Regions from separate parts of the Solibacillus sp. FSL K6-4121 genome, predicted to be linked through region 2. Evidence: a T-box and tRNA genes for the amino acid it is inferred to sense, from the RefSeq annotation. Region 2 holds a T-box; the other regions hold tRNA genes.

Region 1 (5,314 bases), on a different contig from region 2:
AAAAATGCGGATAAGGATGAGAAGCAAGTATTTGAAATGTATTATGAATATGAGGAACCTGTCCACCGAATGGCCCCGCACCGTACATTGGCGGTGAATCGTGGGGAGAAAGAAGAAGTATTAAGAGTTTCAATTGAAGTACCTGTAGATAAAGCCACTGCTCAAATGGAAAATCATTTTATTCCTAGAAACTTTATAGGCCCGTCTGTGAATGAAGTTAAATCAGCGATTACTGATAGCTATAAACGTTTAATTAAACCATCCATTGAGAACGAATTGCGGGCGGAACTTACTTCAAAAGCTGAGGCACAAGCAATTCACATTTTTTCGGAAAACTTGAGAAATCTATTATTGCAGCCTCCAATGCGCGGAAAAGTTGTTCTAGGTGTAGACCCTGCTTACCGTACAGGTTGTAAACTAGCGGTAGTTGATGAGACAGGGAAAATGATTGAAGTTGGGGTTATTTATCCGCATACAACATCAGATCCATCAAAAGCAAAAGAGGCTGTTAAAGCATTACTGAAAAAATATCCAATTAGTATTATTGCGATAGGGAACGGTACAGCATCTCGTGAAACAGAGCAATTTATTGCGGAGTTATTGAAAGAAACTGATGGGGATATTGCCTATGTTATTGTAAATGAAGCAGGGGCATCGGTGTATTCAGCATCGGAAGTGGCACGTGCGGAATTCCCGAATCTACAAGTAGAGCAACGTAGTGCCGTATCAATTGCACGCCGTTTACAGGATCCACTATCCGAGTTGGTGAAAATTGATCCGAAAGCTGTCGGTGTAGGTCAGTACCAGCATGATGTATCTCAAAAACAGCTAGCTGAATCATTGACGTTCATTGTAGAAACTGCAGTAAACCAAGTGGGGGTTGATGTGAATACGGCATCTGCATCACTTTTACAATATGTATCAGGGCTATCCAAAACAGTGGCTGAAAATATTGTAGCTATGCGAAGTGAAAATGGATCATTCTCTTCACGGACACAGCTTAAAAAGATACCGCGTTTAGGTGCCAAAACCTATGAGCAAGCAATTGGCTTTTTACGTATTTCAGAAGCAAAAAACCCATTGGATGCAACCGGCATTCACCCAGAGAGCTATAAATTGGCTGAAGCAATATTGGAGGCAGCGGGGGTAACAAAAAAAGATGTAGGTACGCAAAAGGCAGAAGAGGCTATTAATAAATTAAGTTTATCGACATTAAGTGAAACACTAAATGTCGGAGAAGTAACCTTGAAGGACATTATTGATACTTTAATAAAGCCAACCCGTGATCCTCGAGATGCATTTCCACAGCCTTTACTAAAAACGGATGTATTGCAGATGGATGATTTACAAGTAGGAATGGAATTGCAAGGAACTGTTCGAAATGTTGTGGATTTCGGAGCGTTTGTGGATATTGGTGTAAAACAAGACGGTCTAGTTCACATATCTAAATTGCAGAAGGGCCGGGTAAAGCATCCGTTAGATGTCGTATCATTAGGTGACATTGTGACGGTATGGGTAGAAAAGGTAGAAGCAAGTAAAGGGCGTATTTCATTAACGATGCTCTCACCGGAAAATCAACTAAACGTGTAAAGTAAATAAATATCAATTATAATAAAAAGCGCATAAATTAATATGTGCTTTTTTATTATGTGTGGGGAGGTAGCGTATGACAGATGAACAACTTCAAGAACTTGTAGAACAGTTATCTAATGAATATTTTAACCGACCTTTTGTTCATAAAGCGTATTTTAATAGTCGTTTAAAAACAACGGGTGGACGGTATTTATTAAGTAGTCATAATATAGAGCTCAATAAAAAGCTTTATGATCATTTCGGTTTACAAGAGCTCAAGGGGATTATCTTACATGAACTTTGCCATTATCATTTACATATTTTAGGAATGGGCTATAAGCATCGAGATGCGGATTTCCGAAATTTATTGAAAAAGGTCGGAGCGCCAAGATTTTGTTCTACAATAGAGCAGCCAAATAAACCTCTAAAGAAAAAGGCAATTCATATGTATAGTTGTGTAAATTGTGGGCAGATTTATAAAAGGAAAAAAAAGATGGATGTAAAAAAGTACTCTTGTAGCATTTGCCGAGGGAAAATTAAATTTTTGCGAAGTGAACTTTAACTTAATAAGATGTTTAGATAGTAGAAGATAAAGGAAAAGATTAATTGTGAGCTTTTCAGATGAATATGTTTTTTTGTATATATAATAGGAAATAAATTATTTTTAAAAAAAATTATTAAAAAGTGTTGACGAAACTTATTTCGATATCTATAATAGTAAAAGTCGACAAGATGATGTCGCTAAGAAGTTATTATTCCGAAGTAGCTCAGTTGGTAGAGCATCCGGCTGTTAACCGGCAGGTCGCAGGTTCGAGTCCTGCCTTCGGAGCCATTGTAGGCCCGTTGGTCAAGTGGTTAAGACACCGCCCTTTCACGGCGGTAACACGGGTTCGAATCCCGTACGGGTCACCACTTTTAATTTCATATTATAATTATAGTTTACTTATGGTCCCGTGGTGTAGCGGTTAACATGCCTGCCTGTCACGCAGGAGATCGCCGGTTCGATCCCGGTCGGGACCGCCATTTATTGGGGTATAGCCAAGCGGTAAGGCAACGGATTTTGATTCCGTCATGCCCTGGTTCGAATCCAGGTACCCCAGCCATTTTGGAGCCATTAGCTCAGTTGGTAGAGCATCTGACTTTTAATCAGAGGGTCGAAGGTTCGAGTCCTTCATGGCTCACCAGTTTTCATATTGACAAATTATTTTAAAGATGTATAATAATTAAAGTCGAATGAAGCGGTCGTGGCGGAATGGCAGACGCGCTAGGTTGAGGGCCTAGTGGGGGCAACCCCGTGGAGGTTCAAGTCCTCTCGGCCGCACCAAGTAACTTTTAACTTGCGCCCGTAGCTCAATTGGATAGAGCGTCTGACTACGGATCAGAAGGTTATGGGTTCGACTCCTGTCGGGCGCGCCAAAAAACATAAAATAATAAAATGCGGGTGTAGTTTAGTGGTAAAACCTCAGCCTTCCAAGCTGATGTTGTCGGTTCGATTCCGATCACCCGCTCCAGTTTTTTTAAAAAACTGTTGACATTCACAAAAGGATGTTGTATGATATAAAAGTTGTCGCTAACGACAATACAATGAACCTTGAAAACTGAACAAGCAACGTTAAGGAAACAAGCTTCTTAAATGAAGCAAACAATAGATTTTAACTTTTAATTAAGTTAAATCGCTAGCAAAGCAAATGAGCTTTCAAACTACTTTTATGGAGAGTTTGATCCTGGCTCAGGACGAACGCTGGCGGCGTGCCTAATACATGCAAGTCGAGCGGACGAATTTTTGGTGCTTGCACCGAATTTTCGTTAGCGGCGGACGGGTGAGTAACACGTGGGTAACCTACCTTGTAGATTGGGATAACTCCGGGAAACCGGGGCTAATACCGAATAATACTTTTAAACACATGTTTGGAAGTTGAAAGACGGTTTTGCTGTCACTATAAGATGGACCCGCGGCGCATTAGCTAGTTGGTGAGGTAACGGCTCACCAAGGCAACGATGCGTAGCCGACCTGAGAGGGTGATCGGCCACACTGGGACTGAGACACGGCCCAGACTCCTACGGGAGGCAGCAGTAGGGAATCTTCCACAATGGACGAAAGTCTGATGGAGCAACGCCGCGTGAGTGAAGAAGGATTTCGGTTCGTAAAACTCTGTTGCAAGGGAAGAACAAGTAGCGTAGTAACTGGCGCTACCTTGACGGTACCTTGTTAGAAAGCCACGGCTAACTACGTGCCAGCAGCCGCGGTAATACGTAGGTGGCAAGCGTTGTCCGGAATTATTGGGCGTAAAGCGCGCGCAGGTGGTTCCTTAAGTCTGATGTGAAAGCCCCCGGCTCAACCGGGGAGGGTCATTGGAAACTGGGGAACTTGAGTGCAGAAGAGGATAGTGGAATTCCAAGTGTAGCGGTGAAATGCGTAGAGATTTGGAGGAACACCAGTGGCGAAGGCGACTGTCTGGTCTGTAACTGACACTGAGGCGCGAAAGCGTGGGGAGCAAACAGGATTAGATACCCTGGTAGTCCACGCCGTAAACGATGAGTGCTAAGTGTTGGGGGGTTTCCGCCCCTCAGTGCTGCAGCTAACGCATTAAGCACTCCGCCTGGGGAGTACGGTCGCAAGACTGAAACTCAAAGGAATTGACGGGGGCCCGCACAAGCGGTGGAGCATGTGGTTTAATTCGAAGCAACGCGAAGAACCTTACCAGGTCTTGACATCCCGGTGACCACTATGGAGACATAGTTTCCCCTTCGGGGGCAACGGTGACAGGTGGTGCATGGTTGTCGTCAGCTCGTGTCGTGAGATGTTGGGTTAAGTCCCGCAACGAGCGCAACCCTTATTCTTAGTTGCCATCATTCAGTTGGGCACTCTAAGGAGACTGCCGGTGATAAACCGGAGGAAGGTGGGGATGACGTCAAATCATCATGCCCCTTATGACCTGGGCTACACACGTGCTACAATGGACGATACAAACGGTTGCCAACCCGCGAGGGGGAGCTAATCCGATAAAATCGTTCTCAGTTCGGATTGTAGGCTGCAACTCGCCTACATGAAGCCGGAATCGCTAGTAATCGCGGATCAGCATGCCGCGGTGAATACGTTCCCGGGCCTTGTACACACCGCCCGTCACACCACGAGAGTTTGTAACACCCGAAGTCGGTGAGGTAACCTTTATGGAGCCAGCCGCCGAAGGTGGGATAGATGATTGGGGTGAAGTCGTAACAAGGTAGCCGTATCGGAAGGTGCGGCTGGATCACCTCCTTTCTAAGGATTATTTCGGAATCATTCCCTCGGGGAATGAAACATTAACGTTTGCTGTTCAGTTTTGAAGGTTCATTCTTAATTGAATGGAATACTTCAAAACACTTGCTCCTGCGGTTACTCGTCGCAAATATGCGAAGAAGTAAGACAGGAAGCATATTCGTTCTTTGAAAACTGGATAAAACGACATTGAAAGCAATAAAACAAATTTCTATTTTATAGAAATGTAACAAGTCAAGCAATTGACGTGTAAACTTAAATCTTGGATTTTATCCAAGTGTTAACTTTTGGTTAAGTTAATAAGGGCGCACGGTGGATGCCTTGGCACTAGGAGTCGATGAAGGACGGCACTAACACCGATATGCCTCGGGGAGCTGTAAGTAAGCTTTGATCCGGGGATTTCCGAATGGGGGAACCCACTATCTTTAATCGGATAGTATCTACACGTGAATACATAGCGTGATGAGGACAGACGCAGGGAAC
Region 2 (5,314 bases):
AATGTTAGCAAAATGTTAGCAAATCACTTTCACCTTACATACAAACCCAGCGATATCAAGGGTTTAACAGGCTTATTACATCATTCCTGGCATGATGCCTCTTCCTTTACATATTTTTTGGAGTCTTAATTCCTAATAGCTTCAAACCATCCTTTAAAATCGTCGCCACAGCAAAGCATAATACTAAACGGCTTTCCAACTTCTCATCTTCAACTAATATTTTTGTATGAGCATAATATTTATTAAATGTTCTTGCCAATTGCAGTACATATTTCGCAACTATGGAAGGGTCCGCCTGCTCAAGGCTATCTGAAATAACCTGTGGATATTGTTGGAGCAGCAAAACGATTCCCCAAGCTGATTCCTCCAGCTCCTTTATCGTTACTTCTTCATGAAGCGTAAATTGAGCTTTCTCTAAAATGGAACAAATACGAGCATGCGTATATTGCACATATGGCCCTGTTTCCCCTTCAAAATTCAACATTTGCTGTAAAGAAAACTCAACATCGTTCAAACGATAATTTTTTAAATCATTAAAAATAACTGCGCCTATTCCAACCTGCTTGGCGATCTCCTGCTTATTTCGTAAACTCGGATTTTTCTCTTCAATATTTTTAGCGGCCGTTTCCACTGCTTCCTTTAATACATCTTTTAGAAGAATTACTCTACCTTTACGAGTAGACATCTTTTTGCCGTCTTTAAGCATCATGCCAAATGGGACATGCTGTAATTTTTTTGACCATGAATAACCCATTTTCTCAATAACATGTAACACTTGCTTAAAATGGAGTGTCTGCTCATTTCCTACTACATAATAGATTTTTGATGGCTTATAGTTTGCCTGTCTATAAAAAGCAGCTGCTAAATCCCGTGTTGCATATAATGTGGCCCCATCTTGCTTCATAATCAAGCAAGGAGGCATATCTTCTAGAAGGACAACATTCGCGCCATCAGATTGTGTTAGTAACTGCTTATCATCTAATTCATCGACAATCGAATGCATTTTGTCGTTGTAAAAAGCTTCTCCTTCATACGCATCAAATGGAATATTAAGTTGGTCATAAATTTGCATAAATTCCTGTAACGAAGCACGTTTAAACCAATCCCATAATTCAAGTGCGTTTTGTTCATTTTCTTCCAGTGCTTTAAAGGCGGCTCTTGCTTGATTATTCAAATCTTCACACTTTTCCGCTTCGTCATGGAACTTTACATATAACTTTAATAGCTCCTCAATTGGTGCAGCTTCCACTTGTTCTTTAGTGCCCCATAGTCGGTATGCGACAATTAACTTCCCGAATTGTGTGCCCCAATCACCTAAATGATTGACACGTATCACTTCATAGCCATTTTTCTCCGCTATATTTGCAAGTGCATTCCCAATTACAGTAGAACGCAAATGCCCCATTGAAAATGGCTTGGCAATGTTAGGTGATGAAAAATCGATTACAATATTTTTATTATTGCTTTGTTTTTGACCAAATGTTTCCTTTACTAATGCAATTTCACCTAATACCTCTTTTGTTACTTCCAATTTATTTACAAAAAAATTAATATAGCCCCCAACAACTTGAACCTTTTGAATAAACGGATCATTGATGGTGCTGCCTATTTCATCTGCAATGCTATTCGGTGATCTTTTGAATTTTTTTGCCAATGTAAAGCATGGAAACGCGACATCTCCTAGGTGTTCATACTTTGGTTTTTCTAATAACGTTTCGATTTCATTTAATGTGAAATCATGTTCTACTGCCTGCAGTAAAATTTCTGCAATTTTTCTGTTCATCAGCTATTCCCCTCCAATATAAAAAGCCCTCGTCTCCAATATTAGAGACGAGAGCGAGGAATCCCGTGGTACCACTCTAGTTGCCACAAAATTGTGACCACTTTCCATTGCTAACGAGGTGACTCCCCGGCTTCCCTACTTCATTTCAGGTTGCTTCTCCAAAGTGCGTTTCATTTACATATTTTGCACCAGGCTTTCACCTTCCCTGGCTCGCTAATCAAAATTTATGTAAATTACTGTCTTTTTCATCGAATTTAATTTATAGAATTATATCCATTAACATCATACGGTGTCAATCTAAATTTGTACTATTCTGATTAATAAACACCTCAAGGGAATGGTACAATGATCCAGCCCAAGATAAAGATTAGCATATAGAATGCGATTAAAAATAGAATTATCCCTAGTGCCCATACGCCTAAAAAACGTGATTTCTTTGAAAAGATGGCCGGCCAGGCACAAATAAAGCCAACCCACAAAATCAGACTGAAATACTCGAATAAAATAGAGTCATTCGTCAGCATGCTTATATTCAGTAGCAATAAGGTGACCAACCCACTGCCAACCGAAATCCATCCTGCAATTACCGGTATTTGAAGTTTCTTTAATTTGTCCAGTTCCATAATTTCACCTCGCCTAACTTTATTTTACGGATTAAGTTTTTATCCTCTAGTTTTTCAATTTCATTTTTGGGTCCTGTTACAACTACCCCATAGGTTTTAATCCCGTTTTTATTAATGTAGTCAATTCGCTCCTGCAGCTCTAAATTTTTATGGCTGGATACCTTTGTCGCTAAGTCCTCATATTGAACAATATAGTTTAATATATCGATAAAGGTCCGTTCATTACTGTAGTTATTTTTAAAAGGTGACCAAGTTGTATTATCGACCTGTACAGGATAACCGATTGGTGATACGACATCGCCATCTTTACTCAGATTTTTCTCCTCTACACCCGTATCAACTGCCGCCCAAACAACATCTACATTTCGAAAGCTACGGCGGATTTCATCGACTCTATGCAAATCATGGAAGGAAATATATGCTTCCACAACCGTTTCATCCGGCAAACCTCTTAAAACTTCCCACTCCCTCCACGTATCTACCTCAGATTGATTTTTAGGATGTGTGAGCCACGGACTTGTTTCATTTGGGTTTTTCCTTTGGACACGCTCCAATTGGGAACTCACTTCTTTGCTCGATAAATTTCCTAGTGTATAGCGCATATCGTACGTATTTACTTTGAAATCCTCTTTCCCAATACGCTTGTACTGGTCAAACTGCAGCTGCATCGAAAAAGGTGAAAATTCCATATCGAATTCAATTTCCTCAAGCGATGTATTCGGCTCCGTCACATATAAAGTTTGACTCGTGACATCCATTAAAGTTGTCGATTTTGTACCAAATGCATAATAAAGAAAAGTAAAAATATAACTGACAGGAAGAATCATTAAAATAATGGTAATCGTACCTACCATCAATTTCATTTTAGAAAGTGAAACAGAACGTCTCATCTGTTGATTTAGCTTTTGCTGCTGCGAATCGGACAATTGCTGTTTTTTTGAGTTCGCAATTAATTTTTCATACTCATCCATTTTTAATGCCCCCCTTTTCGATAATAGATCTCATTTTTTTTCGCCCTCTTAACAAATGACTTTTTAGCGTATTAAGCTTCAAGTCCAAAATTTCCGCTGCCTGTTCATTCGTACAATCCTGCACATCACACAACAAAATCGCCTGCTTTTCAATTGGTGTCAATTGGTCCAATAAATTTAAAAGAGTTGTAAAACTGTCCTCCTGCATATAAATCGTCTCAGGTGTTGCATGATCGATTCGTACAATCTCCTCATATGGCTCACTGCGTTTTTCTTTGCGGCAATAATCGATATACGTGTAATATGCGACTTTAAAGAGCCAAGGCTTGAGTTCTTTAATCGGCTGAGCAAGTAATGTTACATGGGCTTTATAAAATGTATCCTGCAATAAATCCTCAGCCGTCTGCGTATGGCGGCAAAGAGAGAATAAATAATTGTATAAATCTTTTACATACAACGAATAGATTTGTTCCAGCTTCATTACTTCCCACCTTTCACCCTATCCTCGATTAAATGCACGATAAAGTTGCAATCTATCATAAAAATATTTCAATTATTTTAATTAACCGGTAAAATAAGGGAAGATTTTACCGTTATTTAAATGATGTTGCTCATTTTTGGATAAATAAGGGAACGTTTTACCGTTATTTTAAATAAAATCACGAAATCTCATGTTTTTTAGTCCAATAAAGGAATTCCCTTCCCTTATTTTCACTATTTTTTACTTTATTTTTGAAATAAGGGAAAATCATTCCTCTATTTACCTCATTAAACAATTCAATCTCCTGAGAAGCGCTCGTCCAACTTAATTAATTCAAAGTTACACACTTTATGGAATCAAAAATCCTCATCTATGATAATAACAAATTTTTTCCAATACAAAAGGGACCTTCATAAAAGAAGACCCCTAAAATCAGCTTTAGTATTAAAATAAATCCTCTATCTATTTAATGGAATTCCCAGTATCTCCTCATTATGAGTTCCTGACTTCACACCGATTGCTGTATAAGTTGCTTTAAAAATATCGGACTTAATCGGACAGGCCATTTGCTTTTGTGTAGTACCATCTGGCTTTTCCACATCTACAAACATTTCACGTTCTAAGAAAAGTGGATGGTTTACTGCTTCTTCAAAGCTTAAAACCGGCTCTACACAAGCATCTACTTGCGTGAAAATCGTTTGCCATTCATTAAACGTCTTCTGTAAAAATACTTGTTGCAGCTGCTTTTTTAACTTCACATCATCAGCTGGTTTAAAACTCATCGCCAATGGAAGCAAATCCGGACGGTCAATCGCCTCGCATAACTGCTTTCTGAATTTCGGCTCGAGACTGCCAACAGAAATGTGGCGGCCATCCATCGTTTCATAATAGCCATAAAACGAGCCACCATTTAACAACAGTTCTTCACGCTGAAGTGGTTTTCCTTGTACTAAGTAATCCTGTGCAAATAACGCATTTAACGTTAAAGCACAATCCGTCATGCTAATATCAAGATGTTGCCCGACTCCAGTACAGTTCCGGTAAATGACAGACGATAAAATGCCGATTACAGCATGCAATGACCCACCTGCCAAATCAGCCAACTGAATGCCTAAATTTGCAGGGCCACCTTCTTTTGTCCCAGAATAACCTTGGATACCCGACATCGACACATAGTTAATATCATGTCCAGCCCGATCGCGGTATGGACCTGTCTGGCCGTAACCGGTAATGGAACAATAAATTAACCTTGGATTCACTTCTTTAAGCACTTCGTAACCTAGACCAAGGCGTGTCATAACACCTGGTCGGAATTGTTCAACGACAATATCGTATTCCTTTACAAGTTCTTTTAACGAAGCAATTATTTCCGGCGATTTCAAATCAACAGCAATTGATTTTTTAGAACGCTGTAAATAATCATCTTTGTCCCATTGCTTTCCTTCTAGTGGTTTCG
Region 3 (5,314 bases), on a different contig from region 2:
AGGTTTGGCACCTCGATGTCGGCTCATCGCATCCTGGGGCTGTAGTCGGTCCCAAGGGTTGGGCTGTTCGCCCATTAAAGCGGTACGCGAGCTGGGTTCAGAACGTCGTGAGACAGTTCGGTCCCTATCCGTCGTGGGCGTAGGAAATTTGAGAGGAGCTGTCCTTAGTACGAGAGGACCGGGATGGACACACCGCTGGTGTACCAGTTGTCTTGCCAAAGGCATCGCTGGGTAGCTATGTGTGGACGGGATAAGTGCTGAAAGCATCTAAGCATGAAGCCCCCCTCAAGATGAGATTTCCCATTACGCAAGTAAGTAAGACCCCTGAAAGACGATCAGGTAGATAGGTTCGAGGTGGAAGTGCGGTGACGCATGTAGCTGACGAATACTAATCGGTCGAGGACTTAACCACATTTTATTGCACAATTCAATGAAACGTTTATCCAGTTTTGAAAGAACGATAAATTATAAAAAATGCTTGACCTTCGAGTAAAGTATGATATAATGAATCTTGTCTTTTTAAAAAAATAGTCTAGTGATGATGGCAAAGAGGTCACACCCGTTCCCATACCGAACACGGAAGTTAAGCTCTTTAGCGCCGATGGTAGTTGGGGGCTTCCCCCTGTGAGAGTAGGACGTCGCTAGGCTTTTATACCCAGGAGGATTAGCTCAGCTGGGAGAGCACCTGCCTTACAAGCAGGGGGTCGGCGGTTCGAGCCCGTCATCCTCCACCATTTCTAAATGCCGGTGTAGCTCAGTTGGTAGAGCAACTGACTTGTAATCAGTAGGTCGAGGGTTCGACTCCTTTCGCCGGCACCATTTAGAGAGCCATTAGCTCAGTTGGTAGAGCATCTGACTTTTAATCAGAGGGTCGAAGGTTCGAGTCCTTCATGGCTCACCAGTTTTATATTGTCTGCTGCGGGTGTGGCGGAATTGGCAGACGCACTAGACTTAGGATCTAGCGCCGCAAGGCGTGGGGGTTCGACTCCCTTCACCCGCACCATTTTAATTTTATATACTGTCAGAGTAAAAAATATCTTATGCATTTTGCGGAAGTAGTTCAGTGGTAGAACACCACCTTGCCAAGGTGGGGGTCGCGAGTTCGAACCTCGTCTTCCGCTCCAAAAATGCCGGGGTGGCGGAACTGGCAGACGCACAGGACTTAAAATCCTGCGGTGAGTGATCACCGTGCCGGTTCGATTCCGGCCCTCGGCACCATCTTTACTTTATATTTTGCGCCCGTAGCTCAATTGGATAGAGCGTCTGACTACGGATCAGAAGGTTGTGGGTTCGACTCCTGCCGGGCGCGCCATATTTCGGAATGTAGCTCAGCTTGGTAGAGCACTTGGTTTGGGACCAAGGGGTCGTAGGTTCGAATCCTGTCATTCCGACCATTATTTAGGGGCCTTAGCTCAGCTGGGAGAGCGCCTGCCTTGCACGCAGGAGGTCAGCGGTTCGATCCCGCTAGGCTCCACCATGAACCTTGAAAACTGAACAAGCAACGTTAATGAAACAAGCTTCTTAAATGAAGCAAACAATAGATTTCAACTTTTAATTAAGTTGAATCGCTAGCAGAGCAAATGAGCTTTCAAACTACTTTTATGGAGAGTTTGATCCTGGCTCAGGACGAACGCTGGCGGCGTGCCTAATACATGCAAGTCGAGCGGATGATGAGAGAAGCTTGCTTCTCTCTGATTTAGCGGCGGACGGGTGAGTAACACGTGGGTAACCTACCTTATAGATTGGGATAACTCCGGGAAACCGGGGCTAATACCGAATAATACTTTTAAACACATGTTTGAAAGTTGAAAGACGGTTTCGGCTGTCACTATAAGATGGACCCGCGGCGCATTAGCTAGTTGGTGAGGTAACGGCTCACCAAGGCAACGATGCGTAGCCGACCTGAGAGGGTGATCGGCCACACTGGGACTGAGACACGGCCCAGACTCCTACGGGAGGCAGCAGTAGGGAATCTTCCACAATGGACGAAAGTCTGATGGAGCAACGCCGCGTGAGTGAAGAAGGATTTCGGTTCGTAAAACTCTGTTGCAAGGGAAGAACAAGTAGCGTAGTAACTGGCGCTACCTTGACGGTACCTTGTTAGAAAGCCACGGCTAACTACGTGCCAGCAGCCGCGGTAATACGTAGGTGGCAAGCGTTGTCCGGAATTATTGGGCGTAAAGCGCGCGCAGGTGGTTCCTTAAGTCTGATGTGAAAGCCCCCGGCTCAACCGGGGAGGGTCATTGGAAACTGGGGAACTTGAGTGCAGAAGAGGATAGTGGAATTCCAAGTGTAGCGGTGAAATGCGTAGAGATTTGGAGGAACACCAGTGGCGAAGGCGACTGTCTGGTCTGTAACTGACACTGAGGCGCGAAAGCGTGGGGAGCAAACAGGATTAGATACCCTGGTAGTCCACGCCGTAAACGATGAGTGCTAAGTGTTGGGGGGTTTCCGCCCCTCAGTGCTGCAGCTAACGCATTAAGCACTCCGCCTGGGGAGTACGGTCGCAAGACTGAAACTCAAAGGAATTGACGGGGGCCCGCACAAGCGGTGGAGCATGTGGTTTAATTCGAAGCAACGCGAAGAACCTTACCAGGTCTTGACATCCCGGTGACCACTATGGAGACATAGTTTCCCCTTCGGGGGCAACGGTGACAGGTGGTGCATGGTTGTCGTCAGCTCGTGTCGTGAGATGTTGGGTTAAGTCCCGCAACGAGCGCAACCCTTATTCTTAGTTGCCATCATTCAGTTGGGCACTCTAAGGAGACTGCCGGTGATAAACCGGAGGAAGGTGGGGATGACGTCAAATCATCATGCCCCTTATGACCTGGGCTACACACGTGCTACAATGGACGATACAAACGGTTGCCAACCCGCGAGGGGGAGCTAATCCGATAAAATCGTTCTCAGTTCGGATTGTAGGCTGCAACTCGCCTACATGAAGCCGGAATCGCTAGTAATCGCGGATCAGCATGCCGCGGTGAATACGTTCCCGGGCCTTGTACACACCGCCCGTCACACCACGAGAGTTTGTAACACCCGAAGTCGGTGAGGTAACCTTTATGGAGCCAGCCGCCGAAGGTGGGATAGATGATTGGGGTGAAGTCGTAACAAGGTAGCCGTATCGGAAGGTGCGGCTGGATCACCTCCTTTCTAAGGATTATTTCGGAATCATTCTCATGGAGAATGAAACATTAACGGTTGCTGTTCAGTTTTGAAGGTTTATGAATGAATTTTATAACTTCTAAGAGGGCCTATAGCTCAGCTGGTTAGAGCGCACGCCTGATAAGCGTGAGGTCGATGGTTCGAGTCCATTTAGGCCCACCATATAAATTCTTTATATACCTCTTAATAAAACATTGGGGCCTTAGCTCAGCTGGGAGAGCGCCTGCCTTGCACGCAGGAGGTCAGCGGTTCGATCCCGCTAGGCTCCACCAATTTTATTTTTTCGTTCTTTGAAAACTGGATAAAACGACATTGATAGCAATAAAACAAATTTCTATTTTATAGAAATGTAACAAGTCAAGCAATTGACGTGTAAACTTAAATCTTGGATTTTATCCAAGTGTTAACTTTTGGTTAAGTTAATAAGGGCGCACGGTGGATGCCTTGGCACTAGGAGTCGATGAAGGACGGCACTAACACCGATATGCCTCGGGGAGCTGTAAGTAAGCTTTGATCCGGGGATTTCCGAATGGGGGAACCCACTATCTTTAATCGGATAGTATCTACACGTGAATACATAGCGTGATGAGGACAGACGCAGGGAACTGAAACATCTAAGTACCTGCAGGAACAGAAAGAAAATTCGATTCCCTGAGTAGCGGCGAGCGAAACGGGAAGAGCCCAAACCAAAGAGCTTGCTCTTTGGGGTTGTAGGACACTCTATACGGAGTTACAAAAGAATGAGTTAGACGAAGCGACTTGGAAAGGTCCGCGAAACAAGGTAAAAGCCCTGTAGTCAAAAGTTCATTCCCTCCAGAGTGTATCCTGAGTACGGCGGAACACGTGAAATTCCGTCGGAATCCGGGAGGACCATCTCCCAAGGCTAAATACTACCTAGTGACCGATAGTGAACCAGTACCGTGAGGGAAAGGTGAAAAGCACCCCGGAAGGGGAGTGAAATAGATCCTGAAACCGTGTGCCTACAAGTAGTTAGAGCCCGTTAATGGGTGATAGCGTGCCTTTTGTAGAATGAACCGGCGAGTTACGATTACGTGCGAGGTTAAGTTGAGAAGACGGAGCCGCAGCGAAAGCGAGTCTGAATAGGGCGAATTAGTACGTGGTCGTAGACCCGAAACCAGGTGATCTACCCATGTCCAGGGTGAAGGTGAGGTAACACTCACTGGAGGCCCGAACCCACGCACGTTGAAAAGTGCGGGGATGAGGTGTGGGTAGCGGAGAAATTCCAATCGAACCTGGAGATAGCTGGTTCTCTCCGAAATAGCTTTAGGGCTAGCCTCGTGATTGAGAATACCGGAGGTAGAGCACTGTTTGGACTAGGGGGGCATCTCGCTTTACCGAATTCAGACAAACTCCGAATGCCGGATATTTATACACGGGAGTCAGACTGCGAGTGATAAGATCCGTAGTCAAGAGGGAAACAGCCCAGACCACCAGCTAAGGTCCCCAAGTAATCGTTAAGTGGAAAAGGATGTGGCGTTGCTTAGACAACCAGGATGTTGGCTTAGAAGCAGCCATCATTTAAAGAGTGCGTAATAGCTCACTGGTCGAGTGACGCTGCGCCGAAAATGTATCGGGGCTAAACGATTCACCGAAGCTGTGGATGCATACTTTGAGTATGCGTGGTAGGAGAGCGTTCTAATAGCGTTGAAGTCAGACCGGAAGGACTGGTGGAGCGATTAGAAGTGAGAATGCCGGTATGAGTAGCGAAACATGGGTGAGAATCCCATGCACCGTATGACTAAGGTTTCCTGAGGAAGGCTCGTCCGCTCAGGGTTAGTCGGGACCTAAGCCGAGGCCGATAGGCGTAGGCGATGGACAACAGGTTGATATTCCTGTACCACCTCCTCACCGTTTGAGAAATGGGGGGACGCAGTAGGATAGGGTAAGCACGCCGTTGGTTGCGCGTGTTCAAGCAGTAAGGCGTGTATGTAGGCAAATCCGCATACTATAACGTTGAGCTGTGATGACGAGCTCTTTAGAGCGAAGTTCCTGATTTCACACTGCCAAGAAAAGCCTCTATCGAGGTGAGAGGTGCCCGTACCGCAAACCGACACAGGTAGTCGAGGAGAGAATCCTAAGGTGTGCGAGAGAACTCTCGTTAAGGAACTCGGCAAAATGACCCCGTAAC

What was found. The T-box of region 2 lies ahead of argS (arginine--tRNA ligase). A T-box ahead of a tRNA ligase gene usually reads a tRNA of that ligase, here a tRNA-Arg.
Region 1: it has a tRNA-Arg gene. The T-box ahead of argS (arginine--tRNA ligase) is inferred to sense a tRNA for this amino acid. The anticodon was not compared.
Region 3: it has a tRNA-Arg gene. The T-box ahead of argS (arginine--tRNA ligase) is inferred to sense a tRNA for this amino acid. The anticodon was not compared.

What each region holds. Positions count from the first base shown of each region.
Region 1 covers NZ_JBBOCS010000001.1:538,963-544,276, reverse strand. The annotation lists gene MHH95_RS02780 (Tex family protein) at 1-1,590, shown strand, start outside; gene MHH95_RS02775 (SprT family protein) at 1,667-2,134, shown strand; tRNA gene MHH95_RS02770 (tRNA-Asn) at 2,329-2,404, shown strand; tRNA gene MHH95_RS02765 (tRNA-Glu) at 2,410-2,484, shown strand; tRNA gene MHH95_RS02760 (tRNA-Asp) at 2,520-2,595, shown strand; tRNA gene MHH95_RS02755 (tRNA-Gln) at 2,601-2,675, shown strand; tRNA gene MHH95_RS02750 (tRNA-Lys) at 2,681-2,756, shown strand; tRNA gene MHH95_RS02745 (tRNA-Leu) at 2,811-2,896, shown strand; tRNA gene MHH95_RS02740 (tRNA-Arg) at 2,912-2,988, shown strand; tRNA gene MHH95_RS02735 (tRNA-Gly) at 3,010-3,083, shown strand; rRNA gene MHH95_RS02730 (16S ribosomal RNA) at 3,279-4,834, shown strand; rRNA gene MHH95_RS02725 (23S ribosomal RNA) at 5,121-5,314, shown strand, end outside.
Region 2 covers NZ_JBBOCS010000002.1:263,981-269,294, reverse strand. The annotation lists gene argS (arginine--tRNA ligase) at 107-1,783, opposite strand; T-box leader at 1,824-2,041, opposite strand; gene MHH95_RS10790 (hypothetical protein) at 2,113-2,406, opposite strand; gene MHH95_RS10785 (anti-sigma factor) at 2,388-3,377, opposite strand; gene MHH95_RS10780 (sigma-70 family RNA polymerase sigma factor) at 3,370-3,858, opposite strand; gene MHH95_RS10775 (CaiB/BaiF CoA transferase family protein) at 4,317-5,314, opposite strand, start outside.
Region 3 covers NZ_JBBOCS010000001.1:969,844-975,157, forward strand. The annotation lists rRNA gene MHH95_RS04910 (23S ribosomal RNA) at 1-412, shown strand, start outside; rRNA gene rrf (5S ribosomal RNA) at 532-647, shown strand; tRNA gene MHH95_RS04920 (tRNA-Val) at 659-734, shown strand; tRNA gene MHH95_RS04925 (tRNA-Thr) at 744-819, shown strand; tRNA gene MHH95_RS04930 (tRNA-Lys) at 826-901, shown strand; tRNA gene MHH95_RS04935 (tRNA-Leu) at 919-1,003, shown strand; tRNA gene MHH95_RS04940 (tRNA-Gly) at 1,050-1,124, shown strand; tRNA gene MHH95_RS04945 (tRNA-Leu) at 1,130-1,218, shown strand; tRNA gene MHH95_RS04950 (tRNA-Arg) at 1,236-1,312, shown strand; tRNA gene MHH95_RS04955 (tRNA-Pro) at 1,318-1,394, shown strand; tRNA gene MHH95_RS04960 (tRNA-Ala) at 1,402-1,477, shown strand; rRNA gene MHH95_RS04965 (16S ribosomal RNA) at 1,599-3,153, shown strand; tRNA gene MHH95_RS04970 (tRNA-Ile) at 3,251-3,327, shown strand; tRNA gene MHH95_RS04975 (tRNA-Ala) at 3,362-3,437, shown strand; rRNA gene MHH95_RS04980 (23S ribosomal RNA) at 3,578-5,314, shown strand, end outside.